One region of the Thermovenabulum gondwanense genome, then DNA from elsewhere that is predicted to be linked to it. Evidence: riboswitches for the same ligand, from Rfam matches in the RefSeq annotation. Region 1 holds a riboswitch; each other region holds the start of a gene.
What was found. Region 1 has a riboswitch for cobalamin ahead of ATZ99_RS08480 (ABC transporter substrate-binding protein). Riboswitches for the same ligand answer to the same signal wherever they lie in the genome.
Positions count from the first base shown of each region.

Region 2: it holds a riboswitch for cobalamin, as region 1 does, so the genes downstream of both, ATZ99_RS04225 (cobyrinic acid a,c-diamide synthase CobB) here and ATZ99_RS08480 (ABC transporter substrate-binding protein) in region 1, are expected to answer to the same signal.
Region 3: it holds a riboswitch for cobalamin, as region 1 does, so the genes downstream of both, cobT (nicotinate-nucleotide--dimethylbenzimidazole phosphoribosyltransferase) here and ATZ99_RS08480 (ABC transporter substrate-binding protein) in region 1, are expected to answer to the same signal.

Region 1 covers NZ_LOHZ01000036.1:23,981-37,898, reverse strand. Annotated here, with positions in the region: gene ATZ99_RS12020 (thiamine pyrophosphate-dependent dehydrogenase E1 component subunit alpha) at 1-419, shown strand, start outside; gene ATZ99_RS12015 (alpha-ketoacid dehydrogenase subunit beta) at 444-1,421, shown strand; gene ATZ99_RS08500 (dihydrolipoamide acetyltransferase family protein) at 1,433-2,743, shown strand; gene lpdA (dihydrolipoyl dehydrogenase) at 2,762-4,144, shown strand; gene ATZ99_RS08490 (bh protein) at 4,213-4,539, shown strand; gene ptsP (phosphoenolpyruvate--protein phosphotransferase) at 4,553-6,286, shown strand; cobalamin riboswitch at 6,305-6,482, shown strand; gene ATZ99_RS08480 (ABC transporter substrate-binding protein) at 6,633-7,604, shown strand; gene ATZ99_RS08475 (FecCD family ABC transporter permease) at 7,620-8,651, shown strand; gene cobU (bifunctional adenosylcobinamide kinase/adenosylcobinamide-phosphate guanylyltransferase) at 8,671-9,225, shown strand; gene cobS (adenosylcobinamide-GDP ribazoletransferase) at 9,237-9,968, shown strand; gene cobC (alpha-ribazole phosphatase) at 9,993-10,616, shown strand; gene ATZ99_RS08455 (NifU family protein) at 10,649-10,873, opposite strand; gene hisC (histidinol-phosphate transaminase) at 11,040-12,143, shown strand; gene ATZ99_RS08445 (alpha/beta-type small acid-soluble spore protein) at 12,196-12,435, shown strand; tRNA gene ATZ99_RS08440 (tRNA-Val) at 12,579-12,654, shown strand; tRNA gene ATZ99_RS08435 (tRNA-Asp) at 12,660-12,737, shown strand; tRNA gene ATZ99_RS08430 (tRNA-Phe) at 12,748-12,823, shown strand; tRNA gene ATZ99_RS08425 (tRNA-Gly) at 12,831-12,905, shown strand; tRNA gene ATZ99_RS08420 (tRNA-Cys) at 12,919-12,993, shown strand; tRNA gene ATZ99_RS08415 (tRNA-Leu) at 13,005-13,093, shown strand; gene ATZ99_RS08410 (LysM peptidoglycan-binding domain-containing protein) at 13,387-13,755, shown strand; tRNA gene ATZ99_RS08405 (tRNA-Val) at 13,881-13,918, shown strand, end outside.
Region 2 covers NZ_LOHZ01000023.1:144,486-149,877, reverse strand. Annotated here, with positions in the region: gene ATZ99_RS04235 (PAS domain S-box protein) at 1-528, opposite strand, end outside; gene mgtE (magnesium transporter) at 912-2,225, shown strand; cobalamin riboswitch at 2,298-2,465, shown strand; gene ATZ99_RS04225 (cobyrinic acid a,c-diamide synthase CobB) at 2,589-3,893, shown strand; gene ATZ99_RS04220 (sirohydrochlorin chelatase) at 3,895-4,275, shown strand; gene ATZ99_RS04215 (precorrin-8X methylmutase) at 4,265-4,897, shown strand; gene cbiD (cobalt-precorrin-5B (C(1))-methyltransferase CbiD) at 4,888-5,392, shown strand, end outside.
Region 3 covers NZ_LOHZ01000023.1:150,396-155,787, forward strand. Annotated here, with positions in the region: gene ATZ99_RS04235 (PAS domain S-box protein) at 1-1,039, shown strand, start outside; gene cobT (nicotinate-nucleotide--dimethylbenzimidazole phosphoribosyltransferase) at 1,041-2,093, opposite strand; cobalamin riboswitch at 2,181-2,357, opposite strand; tRNA gene ATZ99_RS04245 (tRNA-Leu) at 2,577-2,664, opposite strand; partial or broken gene ATZ99_RS04250 (hypothetical protein) at 2,947-3,201, opposite strand; gene ATZ99_RS12290 (transposase) at 3,408-3,686, opposite strand; gene ATZ99_RS11820 (hypothetical protein) at 3,807-3,944, shown strand; partial or broken gene ATZ99_RS12375 (IS3 family transposase) at 4,010-5,222, opposite strand.

The sequences.
Region 1 (13,918 bases):
ACGTAGGAAAATCAACGGCAGTAGCAAATATTGCCGATAGAGCCTCCGCTTATAGTATGCCCGGGGTAATAGTTGACGGAAATGACGTGGAAGCTGTATATTTTGCGGTAAAAGAGGCGGTGGAAAGGGCAAGAAGGGGAGAAGGGCCTACCCTTATTGAAGCAAAAACTTATAGATGGCTGGGACATTCAAAAAGCGATGCAAATCTTTACAGAACGAGAGAAGAAATTGAATCATGGAAACTAAAGTGCCCGATTAAAAGATATAGAGAAAAGTTAATATCTGAAAATATTGCTACGGCTGATGAACTCGATGAAATAGAAAATAAAGTTAAAAAAGAAATAGAAGAGGCATTAAAGTTTGCAATGGAAAGCCCTGAGCCCTCCGTAGCTGATATAGAATTAGATGTATATGCATAAATATTGTAAAAAGAGGTGTAAAAAATGGCTGAAAAACTTTATATAGAAGCACTAAGAGAAGGTTTAAGGGAAGAAATGTTAAGGGATAGTTCGGTTTTTCTAATTGGAGAAGATATAGGGGTTTATGGGGGAGCCTTTGGTGTGACAAAAGGGCTTGTTCAGGAATTTGGTGAAAAAAGGGTTATAGATACCCCTATATCTGAAACTGCAATTACCGGAATAGGAGTAGGAGCTGCTCTATGTGGCATGAGGCCGGTAGTGGAGATTATGTTTTCTGATTTTACCACGCTTGCGATGGAGCAGCTGGTAAATCAGGGTGCTAAGATTAGGTACATGTTTGGAGGAAAGGCAAAGGTACCTATGGTATTAAGAACCCCTATGGGTTCGGGTACTGGAGCTGCTGCACAGCATTCTCAAAGCTTCCCTGCTGTTTTTGCTCATTTTCCGGGATTAAAAGTGGTAATGCCTTCTACTCCATATGATGTAAAGGGTTTAATAAAAGCTGCAATACGCGATGATAACCCGGTGGTATTTTTTGAACACAAACTACTTTACAGGGTAAAAGGCGAGGTACCTGAAGGAGATTACGTGCTTCCGTTAGGGAAGGCAGATATAAAAAGAAAGGGTAATGATGTAACCATTATTGCGGGTTCAATAATGGTAATAAAAGCTCTGGAGGCAGCTAAAGAACTTGAAAAGGAAGGAATTGATGTTGAAATTATAGACCCCGTTACAATTAAGCCGTTAGACATGGAAACTATTGTAAAATCTGTAAAAAAGACAGGAAGGGTTTTAATTGTTGAAGACGATCCTAAAAGCTTCGGATGGGGTGCGGAGGTAGCAGCAGGTATTGTTGAAAGCGAAGCTTTCGATTATTTGGATGCTCCTGTAAAAAGGCTTGCAGGAAGAGATATACCCATACCTTACAACCCGAATTTAGAAAGACATGCGGTACCTCAGATAGAAGATATATTAAAGGGAGTAAAGCAAATTTTACGTTAGGAGGAAGGAAAATGGCCTTTGAAGTTAAAATGCCCAAGCTTGGCACTACCATGACCGAAGGTACAATAATAAGATGGATTAAAAAAGAAGGAGAAAGAGTAGAAAAAGGAGAACCTCTCCTTGAAATTCAAACAGATAAAGTAAATTTGGAAGAAGAATGCCCGGAAAGCGGTATATTGAAAAAAATCGTATATTTGGAAGGACAAGTTGTTGAAGTAGGAAAAACCATTGCTATTATAACAAAAGAAGGAGAAGAATATAATGACGTTGGCAAGCCGGAAGAAATAATGGAGAAAAAACAAGAAGTAACAGGTGAAATTAGAGGAAATACGGAAGAAAAGAAAAATGCTGAAAGTGAAACTGAGAAGGTAAAGGCTTCGCCTGCGGCAAAAAGATTAGCAAGGGAAAATAATATAGACATAAAAGATGTTAATCCTACTGGTCCTGATGGAAGAATTGTAGAAAAGGATGTAATAAATTACATTAACAAAACAAAAGTAACGCCGGTAGCAAAGAAAATTGCTGAAGAAAAAGGTATAGACCTTTCTACAATTACAAAACAAGAAGGTATGAGAATTACAAAAGAAGATGTTTTATCAAAAATAAATGAAAATCTTACTTTAGAAGAAAATATAAAACGTATTCCTCTTTCAGGGCCAAGGAAAATTATTGCCGAAAAAATGAAAAAGAGTAAAATAGAAGCTCCGCATTTTTATTTAACATTATCCGTTGATATGACAAATGCCATAAAATTGAAAGAAGAACTCTCGGTTAAAATTGAAAAATTGACGGGAGTGAAACTTTCCTTAAATGATATAATTATAAAATCGGCCGCAAGGGCATTAAAGGAATACCCGATGTTAAACAGCAGTATCGAAAACGAATTTATTATAGTTAAGGAGGATATTAATATCGGACTGGCAGTTGCATTGGAAGAAGGCCTTGTGGTTCCGGTAATAAGAAATGCTGATAAAAAAGGTTTGAGCGAAATTTCAAAGGAAAGCTCGGAACTTATTATAAAAGCACGGAGCGGAAAACTTTTACCCGATGATTATCAAGGAGGAACTTTTACCATTTCAAACCTGGGAATGTTCGGGATTGAGGAATTTAAAGCTGTAATTAATTTACCTGAAAGTGCAATACTGGCTGTAGGAAAAATCGTAAAAACTCCCGTGGTTGATGAAAATGATGAGCTAAAGGTAAAGCCCATTATGAAATTAACCCTTTCCTGCGATCACAGAATAATTGATGGTGCTTTGGGTGCGAAATTTTTAAACAGGATAAAAGAATTGCTGGAGAATCCTGTGGAAATGCTTTTATAACGAGGAGGAGAATTGTCAATGCATTACGATGTAGCTATTATAGGCGGCGGTCCCGGTGGGTACGTCGCCGCCATTTATTTAGGGAAAAAAAATAAAAAGGTGGCTTTGATAGAAAAGGGAGAATTGGGAGGAACCTGTTTAAACAAAGGTTGTATTCCAACCAAAGTACTCAGTCATAGTGCTGAATTTTATTCTTCAATACGAAAAGCTAAGAGTTTCGGAATTGAAGTTGAAAGTACTTCCATCAACTGGGAAATGTTGATGAAATACAAAGAAAAAGTAATAAAAACACTGCAAAAAGGAGTAGAAAATCTTTTAAGAGCTAATGGTGTAAATGTTTATAGTGGAGAAGCGGTTCTTGAAAGCGAAAAGGAAGTGAAAATTTTATTTAACGATAGGGAGCAAATAATAACCGCGGATAATATAATTTTAGCCTGTGGCTCAAAGCCATTAAAACCTCCTATTCCGGGCATCGATTTGCAAGGAGTTTTGACAAGTGAAGAAATATTAAATCTGAGGGAATTACCCTCGTCACTTGCAATAATCGGCGGAGGAGTAATAGGATTAGAAATGGCTTTTATCTTTAATTCCTTTGGAGTGAAAACTACAGTAATTGAAATGCAGGATCGGCTAATACCTAATTTTGATAGAGAGATTTCTGAAGAAATAAAAAAGCATTTGCAAAGAGCTGGTATTAACATATATGTAAATTCGAAAGTTTTAAAAATAGAGGAAAATAGTAGTGGTCTAAAGGTTGTGGTGGAATCAGAAAAAGAAATAAGGGAATATGCGGTTGAAAAAATACTTGTTTCGGTAGGGAGAAAGCCGGATTTTAGTTCGGTAGTTAAACTCAATATTGAAAAAAACGAAAAAGGGATACTGGTGAATGAAAGAATGCAGACAAACATAAAAAATGTATATGCAATTGGAGATATTGTTGGAAAATACCAGCTGGCTCATGTGGCTTCCCATGAGGGGATTGTTGCAGCAAAAAACATTCTTGGAGAAAACGAAAAAATGGATTATAAAGCCATTCCCTTTTGTGTATATTCCCACCCGGAAATTGCAAGTGTGGGCATGAGTGAAGATGAAGCTAAAAGAATTTACGGAGAGATAAAAGTGGGCAAATTTCCTTTCATTGCAAATGGACGGGCTTTAACTTTGGGACAAAATTCCGGTTTTGTAAAAATTATTTCTGAACCCAAATATAATGAGATACTGGGTGTTCATATGATAGGCCCAAACGTAACTGAACTTATTTCGGAGGCTGTACTTGCTATAAAATTAGAATGTACCGCGGAAGAATTGGTAAATACCGTGCATGCTCATCCAACCCTAAGTGAAGTGACTATGGAAAGTGCTTTCGATTTACTGGGTATTCCGATACATAAAATCAATTAGGAAAATATTGCAACTTCTTAAATTAAAAGTTATATTATATTTATAATAATCGTCAGGAGGTCCGGGGTATGGATGGTAAGACCTCGAGAATGGAGGCTGAGCTTTTTTGCCTGCATTGCAATAAAGAAACCCCGCATACAGTGTATTACGCAGGAAATATTTTGAAGAGGATAAAATGCGAGGAATGCGGTAGCGAAATAGAGATAAGAAGGGAAAAACTTCTTGAAAACTATGCCCTTGACTTTATTGAGAGGATTTTGACGAAACCTTACAGAATGACAAAAGAACTGGAAGGGGATTTAAAAAAATTTATCCTTTCCCTGCCCATTAGAATTGTTACCAAACCTTATCGAATTGTAAAAGAGGTGGAAGATATTTTAAAAAAAGAAGAATAGTTGGGGGGAGAATATGTATAAAGGTATTGCAGCTTCACCGGGTATAGCTATTGGGAAAGCTTTTATTTATAAGAACATTGAAGTGAAAGTTGAACAAAGATGGGTTAATGAGGATGAAGTTGAGGCAGAACTTCTAAAACTAAATAAATCCATAAATTTATCCAAAGAACAACTGCAACGGATAAAAGAAAATGCTCTGGAAAAATTAGGAGAAGATAAGGCCAGAATCTTTGAAGCTCATTTAATGGTTTTAGAGGACCCGGTTCTATTTTCAGAGATTGAGGAAAAAATAAAAAACGAAAAATTATGCGCTGAATTTGCAGTTAAAACGGTAATTGACGGATATATAGATATTTTTTCTTCTATGGAAGATGAATACATGAGAGAGAGGGCAGCGGATATTAGGGATGTAGGGGAAAGGATAATTAAAAATATTTTAGGCATCCCAATAAAAAGCTTATCGGAGTTAAATGATACGGTGATTGTTCTGGCAAAGGACTTAACCCCTTCCGATACCGCTCAGCTGGACAAAAATAAAGTGTTAGCCTTTGCTACCGATATGGGTGGCAGAACTTCTCATACCGCCATTATGGCAAGATCGCTGGAAATTCCTGCTGTAGTTGGGTTGCAGGAAGTCAGTGAAAAAGTAAAGGACGGAGAACTGGTTATTGTGGATGGTATAAACGGAATCTTAATAGTTAATCCCGATAGCGACACATTGAAAAACTACATGGACAAAAAAGATGAGTATTTAAAAATTAAAGAAGAAATGAAGGAACTTCTTTTTTTAAGTGCTGAAACTGTAGATAAAAAAAGAAGGGTAGAGTTATCGGCGAATATAGGTACTCCCAAAGATGTTAAGGGTGCCTTGGAAAATGGAGCGGAGGGTATTGGACTGTATAGAACAGAGTTTTTATATATGGATAGGGAGGACATGCCCTCGGAAGAAGAACAATATAAAGCTTATAAAGAAGTAGTTGAGGCAATGCAGGGTAAGCCGGTAATAATAAGGACCCTCGATATAGGAGGAGACAAAAAACTACCCTACCTTGAAATGCCCGAAGAATTAAACCCTTTTTTAGGGTTCAGAGCTATCAGACTGTGTTTGGATAGAAAAGATTTATTTAAAGTGCAATTAAGGGCGATTTTGCGAGCCAGTGCTCATGGCAAGATAAGGATTATGTACCCAATGATTTCCGGGATAGACGAGATAAGAAAAGCTAACCGGGTATTAGAAGAAGCCATGGAAGAACTGAAAAAAGAAGGAGTAGCCTTTGATGAAAATATAGAAGTAGGCATAATGGTAGAAATTCCTTCTGCCGCAGTGTGTGCGGATATTCTTGCCAAGGAAGTGGACTTTTTCAGTATTGGGACCAATGACCTTATTCAGTATACATTGGCAGTAGATCGAATGAACGAAAAAATCGCCTATCTTTATGAACCCTTTCATCCTGCAATAATAAGGCTTATAAAGAATGTAATTGATGCCTCGCACAGAGAAGGAAAATGGACGGGAATGTGCGGGGAAATGGCAGGAGAACCCCTGGCAGTACCGCTTCTTTTAGGTTTAGGGCTTGACGAATTTTCTATGAGCGCTACTGCAATACCTTTTGCAAAAAAGATAATAAGGTCCTTCGAATACGATGAAGCAAAAGAACTGGCGGAAAAAGTACTTTTAATGGAAAGTGCGGAGGATATCAGGTTACTAATAAAAGAAACTTGTAATAAAAAGGGAATTAACTTATAATAGTTCTTAGAATAAAATGAATAAAGTAAAGCTTCAGGTGCGGATTGCTTAATAGGGAATCAGGTGAAAGTCCTGAGCGGTCCCGCCACTGTAACCGGTGATGTACTGCAGTTTGCCACTGGGGAGTTATACCCCTGGGAAGGCGCAGGAAAGATGAACCGGGAGCCAGGAGACCTGCCTGAAGTTTTGTACTGAACCTTCGGAAGAAAGGGGGAGTACAGGTATTAATGGAGAAAAACCCAACTTTTCCTTCCCGAAAGGTTGGGTTTTTTAGTTACATAAAAAGTAATTTCTCAGGCTTGAATAAAAAATAAATTAAAAACATGCAATAAGAGGAGGAAGAACCGTGAAAAACAAAATTATTGTCAAAAATCTCTTAACAATTTTGTTAATAGCTGCCATTATTGTAGTTGGTTTGTCTGGCTGCAGCAAAAACAGCAAAAATAATGATTCGCAAAATTCAAATTCTAATAATGGACTTTTCCCTGTAACGTTAAAAGACAGCCTTGGCAGGGAGGTTAAGATTGAAAAGGAACCCTTAAGAATAATTTCTTTATCCCCCAGCAATACGGAAATATTATTTGCCCTGGGTTTAGGCGATAGGGTTGTAGGTGTTACAAACTATTGTGATTATCCCGGAGAAGCTAAAAGCAAAGAAAAAATAGGAGATTTTTCAAATCCTAATATAGAAAAAATAATATCGCTAAATCCGGATCTTGTACTTGCCACAACCATGCATGAAAAGCCAGTAAAAAGATTGGAAGAATTGAAAATACCGGTTATAGTGCTGGAACCAAAAAATATTGAAGAAATGCTTGATAGTTTGATTCTCGTAGGGAAGGCCACCGGAAGAGAAAAGGATGCCACTGAACTTGTAAATTCTCTGAAAAAGAGAATAGATGCCGTAAAAGAGAAAGTTTCATCTATACCTGAGGATAAAAAACCTACTGTATTTTATGAATTATGGCCTTCACCCATTACCACTGTCGGGCCGGGGACTTTTGTAGATGACCTTATAACCAAAGCGGGTGGGAAAAATATTGCAGGCGATTCGGATAAGCCTTATCCCGTTTATGGACAGGAAGTAATAATAGCTAAAAATCCTGATATTATAATATTTTCTCATCACGGTACTAACGGTGTAAATGAACAGACAAAAGAAGACATTCTTAAAAGACCCGGTTGGAGCAATATCAATGCAGTAAAAAATGACAAGGTATTTTACGTGGATGAAAATATTATTCAAAGACCCACACCGAGACTGGTGGATGGGTTGGAACAATTTTCAAAAATTATACATCCAGAGATTTTTAAATAATTACCGGAGGGGAAGATGTTCCGTAAAATTACGAAAAGGTATATCTATTTTCTATTAATATTATTAATTTTCCTGGGAAGCGTAATATCCATAAGTATAGGTGCCTTTTATATACCGGCAAAAAAGATACCCCTGATCCTGTTATCCTTATTTACTAAAAGAGAATATGACTTAACTTTTGCGGAAAAAGTTATAATTCTTAATTTCAGGCTTCCCAGGATAATACTTTCTTTTATTGTGGGGGCTGAACTTTCCTGTGCAGGAGTAATTTATCAGGGAATGTTCAGGAATCCTTTAACCGATCCTTACGTTATTGGGGCGTCGTCGGGAGCATCCTTAGGAGCTTCGGTAGCTATATTGTATTTTCAAGGTATGAATTTTATTGGAATGAACGCGACCCCTTTTTTTTCTTTTCTTGGCGCTCTTTTTGCAGTATTTCTCGTATGGTCTATAGCACGAATTGGTGGGAAAACCCTTTCATTTTCAATTTTGCTTTCGGGAATAGCTGTTAGCAGTTTTCTTTCAGCTATTGTGTCGTTTCTCATGTACGCTTCAGGAGAAAAATTAAAAAACATTTATTTCTGGCATCTGGGCAGCTTTTCTTATCAGGGATGGAAGGAAGTGATTATTAACCTTCCTTATGGAATAACAGGATTTTTAGCGGGTTTATTTATTTTAAGAGGACTGAACGTCTTGCAACTGGGCGAAGAAACTGCTTTTTTCACCGGGGTGGACGTGGAATTATTAAAAAAACTATGTTTGATTTCAGCTTCTCTACTTACCGCTTCTGCAGTTGCTTTTTGTGGTATAATTGGGTTTGTGGGTCTCATTATACCCCATATTTCAAGACTAATAATAGGCCCAGACCATAGAAATCTATACGTTTTTTCTGCTTTATTTGGTGGACTTTACCTTATGGTGATGGATACCCTTGCAAGAGTGATTATAGCCCCATCTGAAATGCCCGTAGGTATAATCACAGCTTTAGTGGGTGGGCCTTTCTTTCTATATCTATTGATAAAAAATAGGAAAATAGATTTTTCATAAGTTTCGGGAGGATTAAAAGATGATAATTTTTATCACCGGAGGGGCAAGAAGCGGGAAAAGCTCTTTTGCGGAAAAATTGGCAAGAGAAACTGACGGCAGGGTAATTTATATTGCTACCGCTGAAGCAAAGGATGAAGAAATGGAGAAAAGAATAGAGAATCATAAAAAAAGAAGACCCGAAAACTGGATAACCATTGAAGAACCACTTTACGTTTCTAAGGTGTTGGAAAAAATCAAAAAAGAAAATTATATTGACGATGTAAAATTCGTACTATTAGACTGTATTGCCCTTTATACTTCAAACTGGATTTTAAAGGATTTTTCTGAAAATATATTTTTACAGGAAAGAATCCGGGGAGAATTTTTGAAAGAATTAGAAGAAATGCTTAAAAACGCGAGAAAGTTGAATGCCAAGTTTATTATAGTCTCAAATGAAGTAGGTTTAGGGATTGTTCCCGAATACCCATTAGCAAGATTTTACAGAGACCTTCTGGGTGAAGCCAATCAAAGAATTGCTGAAGCTTCGGAAGAAGTTTATTTTATGGTTTCGGGTATTCCTTTAAAGATTAAATAGAGGTGGTATCTTTGTCTTTATATGCAGCTCTTTTGTTTTTAACCCGATTTCCTCAATTTTTAAAAAAGCCAATCACCGAAAAAGATTTACAGCGATCGGTGTGTTTTTTCCCTTTAATCGGTGCATTTATTGGAGTTATTTTATATATAATTTTTTTTGCATTAAAAGGCTTACTGGAAGAATCTTTCCTTTGTGCGTTAATTTTAACTGCAGAAACCGTCATTACGGGCGGTATCCATCTGGATGGGCTTGCGGATACTTCTGATGGTATATTCAGTGGAAAGGAAAGGGACAAAAAGCTGGAAATAATGAAAGATAGCCGAATCGGTGCTTTTGGGGTAATTGCAATAGTTTTAGATTTTCTTTTAAAGTTTTCGGGTATTTTGTCTATTTTAAAAGAAAATCCCCTTTTATTAATAATTGTACCGGTTGCCGGAAGATGGCTTATTAGTTATGGTATCGTTTTCTTTCCCTATTTAAGGGAAAAAGGCCTGGGCAAGGCTTTCAATTGCGGAAAAGACAGGATAAGATTTTTTATATCTTCATTTATATGTGTTATTATATGCGGTATAATTTTGAAAGTGAAAGTATTTTACTTTTTAACGACATTAATTTTTTCGGGTCTTATATTTAGTTTTTACATAATGAAAGAATTAAAAGGAATGACCGGTGATACTTATGGAGCTTTGAACGAGGTTGGAGAAATATTTTCTTTATTAATTTTAATGCTGTTATATAAATAATATTGTTGGATGGGTGAAATTAATATGCCGAGAATTTTTCTTATTAGACATGGAGAAACCTTATGGAACAAAGAAACCCGATATCAGGGGCAGTTAGATATTCCTCTTAGTAAAGAAGGGGAGCAACAGGCCTGGAAATTAGCTAATGTATTTCGAGAGGAAAAAATTGAAGCAATTTATTCCAGTGATCTTACAAGAGCTATAAATACAGCAAAAATAATAAATAAATTTCACAATAAAAAAGTAGCGATAACCCCTCTTTTAAGGGAATTATGTTTTGGAAAATGGGAAGGCAAAACCTATGAAGAGCTTATGAAGGAAGAAAAAGACGAATATACTAAATGGCTTGATAATCCTTTTTGTTTACAACCACCCGGAGGAGAAAGCCTTTCAGAGTTAATAAATAGGGTGGATTATATACTTTCGGAAATGGCAAGATCCCACAAGGGAAATAAAAATATCCTTGTGGTGACCCACGGAGGCCCAATTAAAGCAGTGATATCCGCTATACTTGGGATAAATACCGAAGCCTTTTTTAAAATAAAAATAGGAAATGCTTCTATTACGGAGATTGTGGTAGAAGAAGATGGAGATATTAAAAAGAATGCTTTTATTGTGAAAATAAATGATACATGCCATTTAAAATAGGGAGTACGGTAAATATACCGTACTCCCTTTAATTATACTGCTTTCACTTCTTTTACCTGAGGAATTTCTTCCTTTAAGATTTGTTCGATTCCATTTTTCAAAGTCATTGTTGAAAAAGGACAACCAAAACAGCTACCCGTTAATCTTACCTTTACTATTCCTTCTTTTTCATCCACATCCACAAGTTCTACATCTCCGCCGTCTGCTTGCAGAGATGGACGAATCTTATTTAATACTTCTTGAACTTTTTCTTTCAAATTGATCCCATCCCTTCTTTAAAAGTTTTCCAGTTAATTATATCAAACATGTTAATTATTATAAAGAAGAATATCAACTATATTTAGTATTGACGCATAATAATTTTATATGATATAGTACCGCAAAAGTATATGCATAAATATGCAGAAAAAGGAGGAAAATAATTTGACCACCGGATACCTGAGAAAGGATTTATATGGGATAGAACCCTTTTTTGAAGAAAGACCCGATTTTATGATAAAATTAAATGCCAACGAATCATATTTTGATGTGCCGGATGATTTGAAGGATGAAATTTTCAACGAAGTAAAAAATAAACCCTTTAATTTATACAATGATCCGAATTCTGATGAGTTAAGAAAGTTATTATCTGAATACTGCGGCTTAGAAAAAGAGCAAATATTTGTAGGAAATGGGGCTGATGAAATAATAGCAGATATCAATTTTGCCTTTGCCGGACCGGAAAGTAAAGTTTATATTTTTGCACCTACCTTTCCCAGCTATGAGGTTTTTGCAAAAATTTCGGGGGCAGAGGTTATTAATATTCCACTGGTAAAAATAAAAGACAAAGAATTTTATAGATTCGATATAGATTTAAATGAATATTATTATAGATTAAAAAAAGATTCCATGGGGAACAAAAACAAAGTACTATTTATTTGTTCTCCAAACAACCCTACGGGTGACTATTTTAATGAAGAGGCAGTAAAAGAAATAATTGAAAGCTTTGATGGGATAATCTGCATTGATGAAGCGTATTTTGAATTTGGTGGTAAAACGTACCGAGATATGATCTTTGAACATGAAAATCTGATTATAATAAGAACCATGTCAAAAATTTTTTCCATAGCCGGCTTAAGAATAGGATATGCGATGGGAAACAAAGAAATAATTAGAGAACTTTTTAGGGTCAAACTTCCGTTCAATGTAAACCTTTTTTCACAGACTGCTGCTTCATTGATAATAAAAAACAGGGAAAGATTTTTAAATAATACTCGTGAAATAATTAAAGAGAGGGACAGAATGATAGAGGAATTGATGAACATAAAGAATATCAGGATATTTACTACTTCTACAAATTTTATTTTATTAGAATCAAATATCGAAGCAAAGAAAGTTTTTGAGGAACTTTTTAAAAGGGGAATATTGGTGAGGATTTATAACAGTGAAGCATTAAAATTTTCATTTAGGGTTTCGGTGGGGAAAAGAGTAGAAAATAATAAATTTATTAAAGCTCTCAAGGAGATATTAGAAGAAGCCAATGCATAAAGGTAATTTTTTTTGGAAATTATAAGAAAAAAGTCTTTTTGGAGGTATTTATATGGGAAGAAAAAAACCGGTTAACCCAAAATCTAAGGATGAACTGGAAAGTTTAAAGGAGGAAGTTGCAAAAGAGCTTCATTTGGATGATGATATAAAAAAGAGGGGATACGAAAATATGACTACAAGAGAGGTAGGTAAAATTGGTGGACATATGGTTAAAAAGATGATAAATCTTGCAGAAGAAGAAATGGATAGAAAGGATGGAAAAATAGATTTAAAAAAGGAAGAAAAAGAGTAAATTATAAGAGCTATAAAATGCAATAACAAGAAATAAGGAAAAAACATGCGTATATATAAAAAAAGTGACAAATTTCCCTGCAAATTAAGCAAATTTGGCTTTGACACTCTATAAATTATCGGGTATACTAAGAATTGTCTCGCGGGCGGATAGCTCAGCTGGGAGAGCACATGCCTTACAAGCATGGGGTCACAGGTTCGAGCCCTGTTTCGCCCACCATGCGCGGCCCAGTAGTTCAGTAGGTTTAGAACGCCAGCCTGTCACGCTGGAGGTCGAGGGTTCGAGCCCCTTCTGGGTCGCCATATTTTTTGAGCCTTGGTAGCTCAGTCGGTAGAGCAGAGGACTGAAAATCCTCGTGTCGGTGGTTCGATTCCGCCCCAAGGCACCATCAAAATGCGGAAGTGGCTCAGCGGTAGAGCATCGCCTTGCCAAGGCGAGGGTCGCGGGTTCAAATCCCGTCTTCCGCTCCATTTTTTTATTTACGGCGGCATAGCCAAGTGGTAAGGCAGAGGTCTGCAAAACCTTTATTCCCCAGTTCGAATCTGGGTGCCGCCTCCATAACTTAATCTGCCGGGGTGGCGGAACAGGCAGACGCACAGGACTTAAAATCCTGCGGGTAGAAATACCCATACCGGTTCGATTCCGGTCCCCGGCACCACTTGTAAAATAAGAAAAGTAATAGTAATGAAAATAAATAATTTTTATGATAAAAAAGATGAGTAATCTTTTTTTATTTTTTTGCTATAAATAAAAGTTACAAATTATTATAAGCACTTTATCGGGTGTTTATCATAACGCATCTAGTAAAGTGCTTTTTTATTTTTAAAAGCAAACCAAATTTTAGTATAAAAATTATTTTTAAAAATTATTTTTAACAATAATTTAATTTTACTTGTATCCTGTAAACATTTGACTTTTATTGAATATTATGATATCGAAGGAGGGATACGTATGATAATTTATATTGTGCAACCCGGAGATTCGCTTAATTTAATAGCTTCACGGTTTGGAGTATCGGTTAAAGACATATTAAGACATAACTGGGTACGCGATGACCTCACAATTTACCCCGGTCAATTTCTTTTTATTCCGAGAAATGGCCATGATGATTATGACGAACATCATCCATTTACAATGATGAATCCTGTTATAAGGCATGAAGCTTTTTATGAAGTTCAACCGGGTGATACCTTGAGCCGCATTGCAGCATTATTCGATACTACGGTAGAGGCGATTGTACAGGCAAATAACCTCAGGGGCCCTGAGGAAACCATATATCCGGGTCAGGTCCTTAGAATACCAATAATTGAATTTAAATAAAAATCAGCAAGATACTAAGAGTGGTTTGTACCACCCTTAGTATCTTTTAACATATTATCATAAAAACTTGACTTATTTATCGACAATATGATAAAATAAAAAACGCAAATAAATACAAAATTTGTGGGCGCTTAGCTCAGTGGGAGAGCACTTCCTTGACGCG
Region 2 (5,392 bases), on a different contig from region 1:
ATACCCTAAGTTTTCCCGGGCATTTTTATTTGCGGTTATAAATTTATTGTTCTGTAAATCCGTGATTAAAAGCTCATTGGGAGAATTTTCAAAAATATGTTTAAACATACTGGCAAGGTTATTGACACTGTATAGCTTCAATGCCATTTCAATAGCGGAAATAATTGCCTCATTGCTTACCTTTTTTTCTAAGTAACCATATGCCGTTGTTTCCTTTATTCTATTTATTACTTCCGGGGAAGTTTTGGCGGTCAAAAATATTATGGGAATATCCTTTTTTTGAAGGATCTTTTTTGCTACTTCAATTCCGTCCATTTCGTCTCCAAGTTCTATATCCATCAAAATCAGGTCGGGTGAAAAGGTATAAAAAGCCATATCGATGGCTTCAAAAGAATTGGACGCGGTCCGGACCTCATACCCATTTGCTGTAAGAAGATCCGACATCATTACCCTTAAAAGACGGCTGTCATCCACGACAAGTATTTTTATCCTTTCAGAATCTAAAGTTCTATTCTCAGATATTCCCATTTGTGTGCCCCCTCAAAAAATGATAAAAATTTGGCTTTTTATCAGTATTATACCATTTAGGGTTTTATGTGTTATAAGGTATTTATCAAGTTTATGAAATTTTTTATTGTCTGCTGGGCAGGTTTTAAAAATATGGATTTTTTGACTTTAAGAAGTTTAAAATTTTTTACGGAAAAGATATAATTAAAATTAGAATGTATAGTCAAAAAGGGGGTGGTCTGGTGGATCCCTTACCTCAATCGTATTGTTTTGTTTTCTTAGTAAATACACAAAATAAAAAGGGGGGAAACTCGCCGGAACCACTCCCTGCCGATGTTGTCCCCCCTAAATTTTAGGGGGTGTTATTTTTGGACATCGAAAGAAACAAGGATAATTTTAGGGAGATGTTTAGAAAAAAGGACTTTATGGCATTAAAAGAAGAAATGTCCGTGCTACCCAGCCAGGATGTGGCTGAAATATTAAACCAAATGGAAGCAAAAGAAAGTTTAATAGCTTTTAGACTACTACCAAAGGATAAAGCAGCGGATGTATTTTCGTATTTATCTGACAAAATAAGAGCCGCTTTTTCCAAAATGATTGAAGAAGATGAATTAAAAAGCCTCATTGAAGATTTATTTTTTGATGATAAAATAGATTTTTTGGAAGAAATGCCGGCTAATGTGGTTAAGAAAATACTTAAGGGAACACCGGAAAGCGAACGGAGGTTGATTAATCAGTTTCTGCAGTATCCAGAGCATTCAGCTGGAAGTATTATGACGATTGAATTCGTAGATTTAAAAGCCGATATGACGGTGGAAGAAGCCCTTTCTCATATACGCTATACGGCACCAAAGAAAGAGACCATTTATACATGCTACGTTATAGATAATCAAAGGCACCTTTTAGGAACTGTCTCTTTAAAAGACCTTGTAGTAGCTGAACCGAACCAAAAAATAGATGATCTTATGGACAAACATATAATTGCGGTTAAAACGGATGATGATCGGGAATACGTGGCTTCACTTTTTAAGAAATACGACTTATTGAGCATGCCTGTAGTGGATCGGGAAAACCGACTGGTGGGGATAATCACAATTGATGACGTTGTGGATGTTTTAGAACAAGAAAATACAGAAGATATTCAGAGGATGGGAGGAATAAGACCAAGCGAGGAATCTTATTTTAATCAGAGCCCTTTTACCATGGCCAAAAATCGATTACTATGGTTGTTTGCTCTTATGGTTTCTGCTACCTTTACCGGGCGTATTATACAACGGTATGAAGAACTTTTGCAAACTATGGTAATACTTGCCGCATTTATTCCAATGCTTATGGATACCGGAGGGAATGCTGGCTCTCAATCATCCACAATGGTTATTAGAGGTCTGGCTCTGGGCGAAATAAAATCACGAGATGCTTTAAAAGTTATGTGGAAGGAACTTGTCGTAAGTATTATTGTGGGTATATCTCTTGCAGGTTTAAATTTTTTAAGGCTAATCGCTATCGAAAAAGTAAATTATGCAATAGCTTTTGTGGTAAGTACTACTTTGATTGTCGTGGTTGTACTGGCAAAAGTGGTAGGCGGACTGCTCCCACTTCTTGCTAAAATGGTTAAAATCGATCCTGCAATAATGGCAAGTCCCCTGATTACTACAATTGTAGATGCCATGGCGCTTATTTCTTATTTTAAAATTGCCGGGATATTCTTGAAAATTTAAGGTTTTTCTATTACATTCGCTATTGAAAAATTAATGATTTGTATTATAATAAAAATAAAGTAAATTCAAACTGAATACGGTGAACTCAGGGGTGCTTTGAGCTTAAAAGGGAAAGCGGTGAAAATCCGCTGCAGCCCCCGCTACTGTATACGGAGACGAATCCAGTCCCACTGGGAAACCGGGAAGGGTGGAGGAGGATGACCCGTGAGCCAGGAGACCTGCCTCTGGGTAGATGCCGGTCCTTCGGTGGGAAGGGAAAGGCAAAAAGACGAACTTTAAACTGCAAAAAGCCTACCCTTTGGGTAGGTTTTTTTAATACTCTCCGCCGAAGGTGGAGGGTAATTTTTTTTGATGAGGTGCGTTATGAAGGGAATCGTAATCTCAGCTCCTTCCAGCGGAAACGGAAAAACTTTGTTTACAATGGGGCTATTAAAAGTATTAAAAGATATGAATTTTTCGGTATTCCCGTGCAAGGTGGGACCGGATTACATCGATACAGGGTTTCTGGGGAGGGCCGCGGGGGTAACCGCGCAGAATCTTGATCCTTTTCTTCAGGGGAAGGATTATAAAAAACTGTTAGAAAAAAATAACGACTTTTGTGTAATTGAAGGGGTTATGGGCTTTTTCGACGGTATTTCCAATACCTTTATAAATTCCACCTTTCATATAGCGAGGGAATTCGGTCTTAATTCGGTGCTCGTATACACCCCGAAGGGGGAAATGTTTTCGGCGGCGGTGAAGATCAAGGGGATGGTGGACTTCAGTAGAGGGGTAATAAAAGGGGTGGTGCTAAACAGGGTTTCCCTTACCGCCTATAAGCTGTTAAAAGAGGCCATCGAGAAATACGCGGGTGTAAAGGTGCTGGGCTACATCGAGGAGGATAAAGGGCTTGCGGTAAATTCCCGGCATCTCGGGCTCATTCAGAATACGGAGATAGAGGGATTTAACGAAATCCTGGATAGGATGGCCTATCGCATAAAAGAAAGCGTGGATGTAAAAGAGCTGCTTGGGCTTTTTGAAGAAATGGACCTACCCGGAGAAGGATTTAGCTTACCCTTGAAAACCAACCGCAAAGCCGCTGTGGCATTTGATAAAGCCTTTTCCTTTTATTACAGGGAAAATATTAATATTTTATCGAACCTTTTCGACGTTACTTTTTTTTCCCCGATGAAGGATAAACGCCTTCCCGATTGCGATTTCCTTTATATAGGCGGGGGATATCCCGAGGTCTTTAAGGAGGAGCTTTCGGAAAACCGCTCCATGCTTCGTTCCATAAGGGAATTTGCCGAAGGGGGCGGGTATATATTCGCCGAGTGCGGAGGGCTTATGTACCTCACCCGAAAAATTGACGGGTTTGAGATGACAGGGGTATTCGACGGAGAAAGCCGTATGACAGATAGGCTGCAGAACTTCGGATACGGTAAGGCAAGGGTTTTGGAAGACTGCCTCATAGGACCGAAAGGCTTTCAATTTAACGTCCATGAATTTCACAAGTCCGTTTCGAACATCAACAAAAAAAGCTGCCTCCTGATAAAAAGGGTAAGGGATGAAGGGGAAAACCCGTGCGGTTATCAGTACAAAAACACCTTCGGCATGTATCCCCACGTGAGCTTCCTCGGCAGCTTTAAAATCCTCGAAAGTATATTGAATAAAATGGGGAGGGGTTGAAATGGAAGCGATTTTGCTGATAAGTCACGGAAGCAGGGAAGACTCTACGGTAATGACGGTGGAAAGGGTGGCGAGAGAGCTGGAAAAAGCCTTGGGGAAAAGGGTGGTTCCTGCTTTTATGGAGTTCAACGAACCCGGCGTGGAAAAAGCCCTGGAACTATTATACCAGCAGGGGTATAAGAAAGTTACGGTGCTTCCCTATTTCCTCTTTTCGGGAATTCATATGAAAAAAGACGTACCAAAAATAATAAATTCCTTTGTAAGGGATAAAGGGGCCGTGAAGGTAAATATGGTTTCACCCATAGGTTACCACCCACTATTAATAGAAATCTTAAAGGACAGGTTAAACGAAGGAAGGGAAGAAAAGGGCGATGTTCATTAAGGACCCCGAATTGATAGAAAAAAAGAGCTTTGAAATTATAAAATCGGGGCTTTTAAAAAGTCACGGGGATGGAGAACTTCAAATAATCCTCAGGGCCATACACGCCACAGGGGATTTCGATTACGAAAACCTGCTGGTTTTCAAAAATAACCCCGTGGAGGCGGCGCGCGGGGCATTTGATAAAGGCTGCAGGGTATTTGCGGATACCCGAATGGCTTATTCGGGAATAAACAAAAGGTTTTTGGATGAAATGGGTGGGAAAATCTTTTGCTTCATAGATGAGGAAGAAACCAGGGTTATCGCCGAGAAAAAAAGGATTACCCGATCCATGGCATCCGTAGAAAGGGCTCTCATGGAGGGAGCGGATGTTTTCGTCATAGGCAACGCCCCCACCGCTCTTTTTTACCTTTGTTCCCTAATCGAAAGGGAAAGGGTGCTTCCCTCGCTGGTGATAGGGGTGCCGGTGGGTTTCGTTGGAGCCCGCGAGTCAAAGGAGTATTTGAGGACCATGAATGTGGCGTCCATATCCACCCGGGGAAGTAAGGGTGGCAGCAACGTGGCGGCCGCCATTTTCAACGCGTTGATGTATTCGTACCGACCGGAGGTGAAAAGGTGGAGGTAATAAGATACGGGAAAAAGATGAGATGCGGCTATACCACGGGAAGCTGCGCTGCCGCTGCCGCAAAAGCCGCTGTGATAAGGCTTCTGGGCGGGGAATGCCGCGAGGTGCGGGTGAGGACGCCCTCCGGTGAGGTGCTTTTGATTAAAATTTCAGAATGCCGCGTGGAAGGGGACGAGGCTATCTGCCGGGTGGTGAAGGATGCAGGGGATGATGCGGACGCTACCGATGGCATAGCTATTTACGCTAAGGTTTCCCTGAGAGGGGACGGCAGGGTGCTGATCGAGGGGGGCGAGGGCATAGGAAGGTTTAAAGAAAATTCCCCCTACGGGAAAAAGGGTGAGGCGGCGATAAATAAAGTTCCCAGAAGGATGATAGAGGCCTCGGTGCTCGAAGCACATCCGGGAGGAGCTAACGTTTTAATCTTTGCGCCGGAGGGAAGGGAAATTGCAAAAAAAACTTATAATCCCAGGATGGGCATAGAAGGCGGTATATCCA
Region 3 (5,392 bases), on a different contig from region 1:
GGCAAAAAACAAATATGGCGAGACAATATATATAGAACTTACCCTTTCACCTATAAAATTAAATGAAAAATGGCATGCGGTTGGCATTGTTAGAGATATTACCGAAAAGAAAAAATCTCAGATTGAAATCGAGAACATGTGGAGGATGTATTTTGAATTGGCTGAACATGCCCCCGTAGGTATTTTAAGATGCGACAAAGACGGGAATATAATTTACGTCAATAAAAAAGTATTGGAAATTTTGGGGTCACCTTCAGAAGAGGAAACCAGAAAAATAAATTTGCTTACTTTCCCCCACCTTGTGGGATACGGATTCTCGACAAAACTAAAAGAATGCTTAGAAAATAATAAAACTATAATTTTTGAAGTATTTTATAAATCCATATGGGGGAAGGATTTCTGGGCAAGGGTTCATATAAAACCCCATATTGAGAGCAATAAAGTTACAGGGGCCCTGATTATTCTTGATGATATAACCGATAGAAAAATTCTTGAGGAAAAAATTAGAAGACAGGCAATTAGACTTCGCAGATTATCCTATACGGATGATTTGACAGGAGCTTTTAACCGGAGATTTCTTTTAAAGAAACTGGAAGAAGAGATTGAAAGGGTTAAACGTTATGGGGGAAATTTTTCTATTATTTTGCTCGATATTGATAATTTTAAAAAGATCAATGACCGTTGCGGCCACAATACGGGTGACTTAGCCTTAAAATATGTAGTAAAAACTATAAAAGAAAGAATCAGGAAGGCTGATACTTTAGCGCGCTGGGGTGGTGAGGAATTTATCATCTTTCTCCCCAGCACGCCGGTAGAAAAAGCCACTATTTTAGCAGAAACATTGAGGGAGAATATATCCAGAATCACTCTCCCCTGCCCCGAAAAAGTCACCGCAAGCTTTGGGGTTGCAGGTTTTTTGGAGGGCGATACAATCGATAGTTTGATAAAAAGAGCGGATGACCTGATGTACAGGGCAAAAGAAAAAGGGAAAAATTGCGTTGCATGTCAAAAGGATGTGGATCACATAAACAATATGTAAATTATAACTCTTTTGATACTCCCGCTTCCTCAAAGGTTGCCATTTCTTTAATTATTTTTAAAGCGGCATCTACCAGGTTCATTGCCAGTACGGCCCCGGTGCCTTCTCCGAGGCGCATATTCATATGGAGCATGGGTTCAAGCCCTAAAAGTTTCAGCATAACTTTATGCCCGGGTTCCTGCGAAACGTGAGATGGGATCATAAAGTATACCGTTTTAGGCTCGATTTTTGATGCTATCAACGCCCCTGCGGTAGAAATAAACCCATCTATAATAACAGGAACCCTTCTGGAAGCCGCCCCAATAATACAACCCGCAATAGCGCCAATCTCTAAACCGCCCACCTTTGACAATACGTCAACCGGATCACCGGGGTCGGGCTTGTTTACTTTTATAGCTTTTTTCACCGCATTTATTTTCTTTAATAACCTTTCATCATCTACTCCGGTTCCCCTTCCCACCAAATTTTCGATCGGTTCATCGGCATATACCGCCAAAATAGCACTGCTCGGCGTTGTATTTCCTATTCCCATATCGCCCGTTGCAATAAGCTCGGCTCCCTTATCTATCACTTCCCAGGCGGTTTCAATACCCACCTCAATTGCCTTTATGGCTTCTTCCCTGCTCATGGCCGGCCCTTTTGTCATATTGTCGGTGCCCTTTTTTACTTTTTTTACTAATAAAGCAGGATGGTTAATATCCGCAGCTGTCCCTACATCCACGCATACTATTTTCGCCCCTTCGTGACGGGAAAGCACATTTATTGCCGCACCACCGGAGAGGAAATTTAAAATCATCTGCGGTGTTACTTCCTGGGGAAAAGCGCTTACTCCTTCTTCCACTACACCATGATCCCCGGCCATTACTACCACAACCTTGTTATTTATCCGGGGAAATACATCTTTTTTTATACCCGCCACCTTTACCGCCAGTTCTTCCAAGACTCCCAGACTGCCCCTGGGTTTTGTCAGGCTGTCAAGCCTTTCCTGAGCCCTTTTCATTGACACCTCATCCAGCACGCCAATACCTTCCATGGCTTTTTTTAAAATCTCCATAAAAAGTCCCTCCTTTAAATTTTTATAAAATAAAAAGTCCCCAAGCTGCGTGTAAATACACAACTCAGGGACTTTACCATCATCCCGAGGATTCAAGCTCTTCAGGCAGGTCTCCTGGCTTCGGTTCACCTTCCCTTACGCCTTCCCGGTTTCCCAGTGGCAAATTTGTAAAGGAAATCCCCGTTACAGTGGCGGGACCGCCCGGGATTTTCACCCGATTCCCTATTCTCCCCTTTTTTGGGGCACCTGAAAGCTAAAAATATTCACTTAATTATATTATAAAATACTTTACAAAATAATCAATTTCTTATTTATCATAATAATAAAGAATACCTGATTATATCTTACATAAAAATGATTATATATCTCAACTCTTTTTGCATGATATTGTAAATTAAGAAATAATTTTTTTCTTTTCCATTATACAACCCCTGTGTAAAAAAATAAACTTCCCCCTTTGGAGAAGTTTATATCTAAATAAAATGGTGCCGAAGGCGGGAGTCGAACCCGCACGGGTTTTGGGCCCACTGGATTTTGAGTCCAGCGCGTCTGCCAATTCCACCACTTCGGCACATCCTGATGCAATAAATATAATACCACAAGATTTTTTATTATTCAATAGTAAATTATGCAGAGCTTTTTGCTTTGTAGCATTTTTTTAATTTTTATCACTTATTTATTGCAATATTTTCCCTCTATTGAAATAACAAAAAGAATTTTTTGAAGCCAAAATGCAACCTGTTTTTTATTTCCATATTTTTCTAACCAAAAAAAGACAATACTAAACTAAACCACTTTTTTGTGGCTTCTTTGATATTCTTTTTATTGCTTTTTATAGTCATAATTGCTTATTTTATGCGGCATCCGGCTCCTTTTTTCTTTGAACCGGCTTTATCAGGCTACGCATTTCTTCTGCTTGTTTTTCTTTTATCCTTCCTAAGGCCATCGCAAGCATTATACATAGGGCTATACCGCATTTTATTTCCATTTTCTTTTTCCCTCTGATGTAGTGTTTCTCAAATCCAAAAGATTCATCTAATCTGCTGTTTACTCTTTCCACCGCTGTCCTTTTTTTGTAATACCTTCCCCATTTGTAGCTTGAACGGTCTTGCTGGCCCCTTAAGAGAATTGGACTAAAACGCACAAAATGATAAAATTTCTCTAGGTGCTTGCAAAACTATGCTCACAGTAAAAAAATAAAAAAGTCCTTATACCTGGCTGGACTCAAATTTAACAAATTATGGAATATATTTTGTTCTAGTTTAAAAGCTCGATTGAAAAGGCAAAAAACACCCCCTAAGCTTGATTGCAACTTTAAGCAACAAGCCACCGAAGTGACCTTACCTTGTCATGTTTTTTCGCTCTTAATGCGACTAAAGTCACCACATTCTGAGCAATTGCAGCTAAAACAAGCTCACAATAAGCACTTCGAAAATCAATCACAGTAAGACGACCGAGCATTAATGGAAGTTTTAATCTAGAAATTGACTGTTCCACAGCAATACGTTGCGAATAAATTTTTTCCCACAACTTTGAATTTCTCGGAATAGGGGTATTTCTACGGTAGTTGTCCTCGGAATAAGTGTATACCATTCGGCACTTTTGGAATTAGTGCAGGGATCGGGGCAAGTGCAGATGTAACCTCTTTTTCCTCGTTTAGTCAAAGGACATACCCATTTAATCCGATTTCTGGACTTACAAAATCCATCGTATTTGAACTTTAAACCGGGATTTTTAGGACACAAAGGGACACCTTCTGAATCTGAATCAGGTTTGAGTGCTATCGAAGCCAGCATCGGCGGTGAAATATTCATAACGAGAAATATCATGATGAAGGTGGAAACGGCTTAACCCCTTAATTTTGGACAATTTGACTTTAAAAAGTTCATTTTTTATATAAAATCTTTAAATTTGTATTAAACTCTTACTTCTACAGGATCTATCAAATTCAATAGAGTCTTTAGATAAAATTCATTTGGGCTAAGATAATTTATACCGGAATGTATTCTGACTTCATTATAAAATTTAATAAATTCCGACACGGCCTTATAGCCTTCTACGTATGTTTCAAATTCATTACATGCTAAGCATTCATGCTCAAGAATATTATTAAAAGATTCTATATGAGCATTTTTATTGGGTGTTTTGAAAGGTATTCTTTCATGTTCTATTTTCAAGTTGTTGCAGGTTTCTTCAAATAGGCTGCTAATAAACTGAGGTCCATTATCAGAACGTAAAATGAGTGTTTTTTCTTCATTATCGTATATTGCCCTTTTAAATAATGCACTTTTTAATGTAATAGCAATATCTAAAGCACTGCAGGAAAGGCCAATATGGCAATCAACTATAGAACTGTCATATACATCTATTATCGGTGCAATAAAAAAGAATCTATCTTCACCGGCAATATAACCATATTTAACATCTATCTCCCATAATTGGTTGGGAGCAGTAATTACACGATTTCGCGCTATTTTCCTTGGATGTTTTATTTTCTTTTGCCTTTGAGGACGTAATATATCTAATTCTTTACAAAGACGGTATACTTTCTTCTTGTTTATATAAAGGTTGTATTTTTTCCTCAGACAAACTGTTAGTTTTATATAACCGTAAAATTCTCCTTCACTTTCAATTAATTCACATAGCCATTCTTTTATTTGTTCATCGCATATACGTTTTCCTTCTTTATTAAAAGAGTAACCGGGGTAAGGTCTACCACCTTTATTGTTTTTGATTTCTTTTTTATAGGATTTATTGTAGTAATATGTTGAACGGCTAATCCTTAATATTTTTAAAACTAAATTTGCTTTATATCCGGCATTTATCCATGTGGGCGGGTTTTTTTAAAAGATCACGTAGAATAGCTATTTCTAAATCTTTTTCTCCTAATAATTTTTTAAGGCTTTCATTTTCTTTTTCGAGGTTTTTAATATTTGTAGGCTCGTAATTTATTAATTGGTTTTTATTTATCCCAGCAGGCTCATTATTTCGTTTATATTCTCTGACCCATCTTGCAACTATACTGGAAGAAATATTATGCTTTCTTCCAACGATAGAGCAATTACCGGTTTCTAAAGCTTCTTTAATAATTTTTTGTTTAAATTCTGGTTCATATTTTTTACCTGGCATCTATTTAACCCCCTTGAATTTTAGTTTATCATATTTGGTCTAATTGTCCAAAGTTATTAGGGGGCTAAATAGCAGGTATTCCTAAAAGTACATTCTTTTACAAACCTCATGAAGAAAAATGTAGTATAAGCCGAGGAAGCCTTATTCCCGGCTTTTCAAAGACAAAAAAT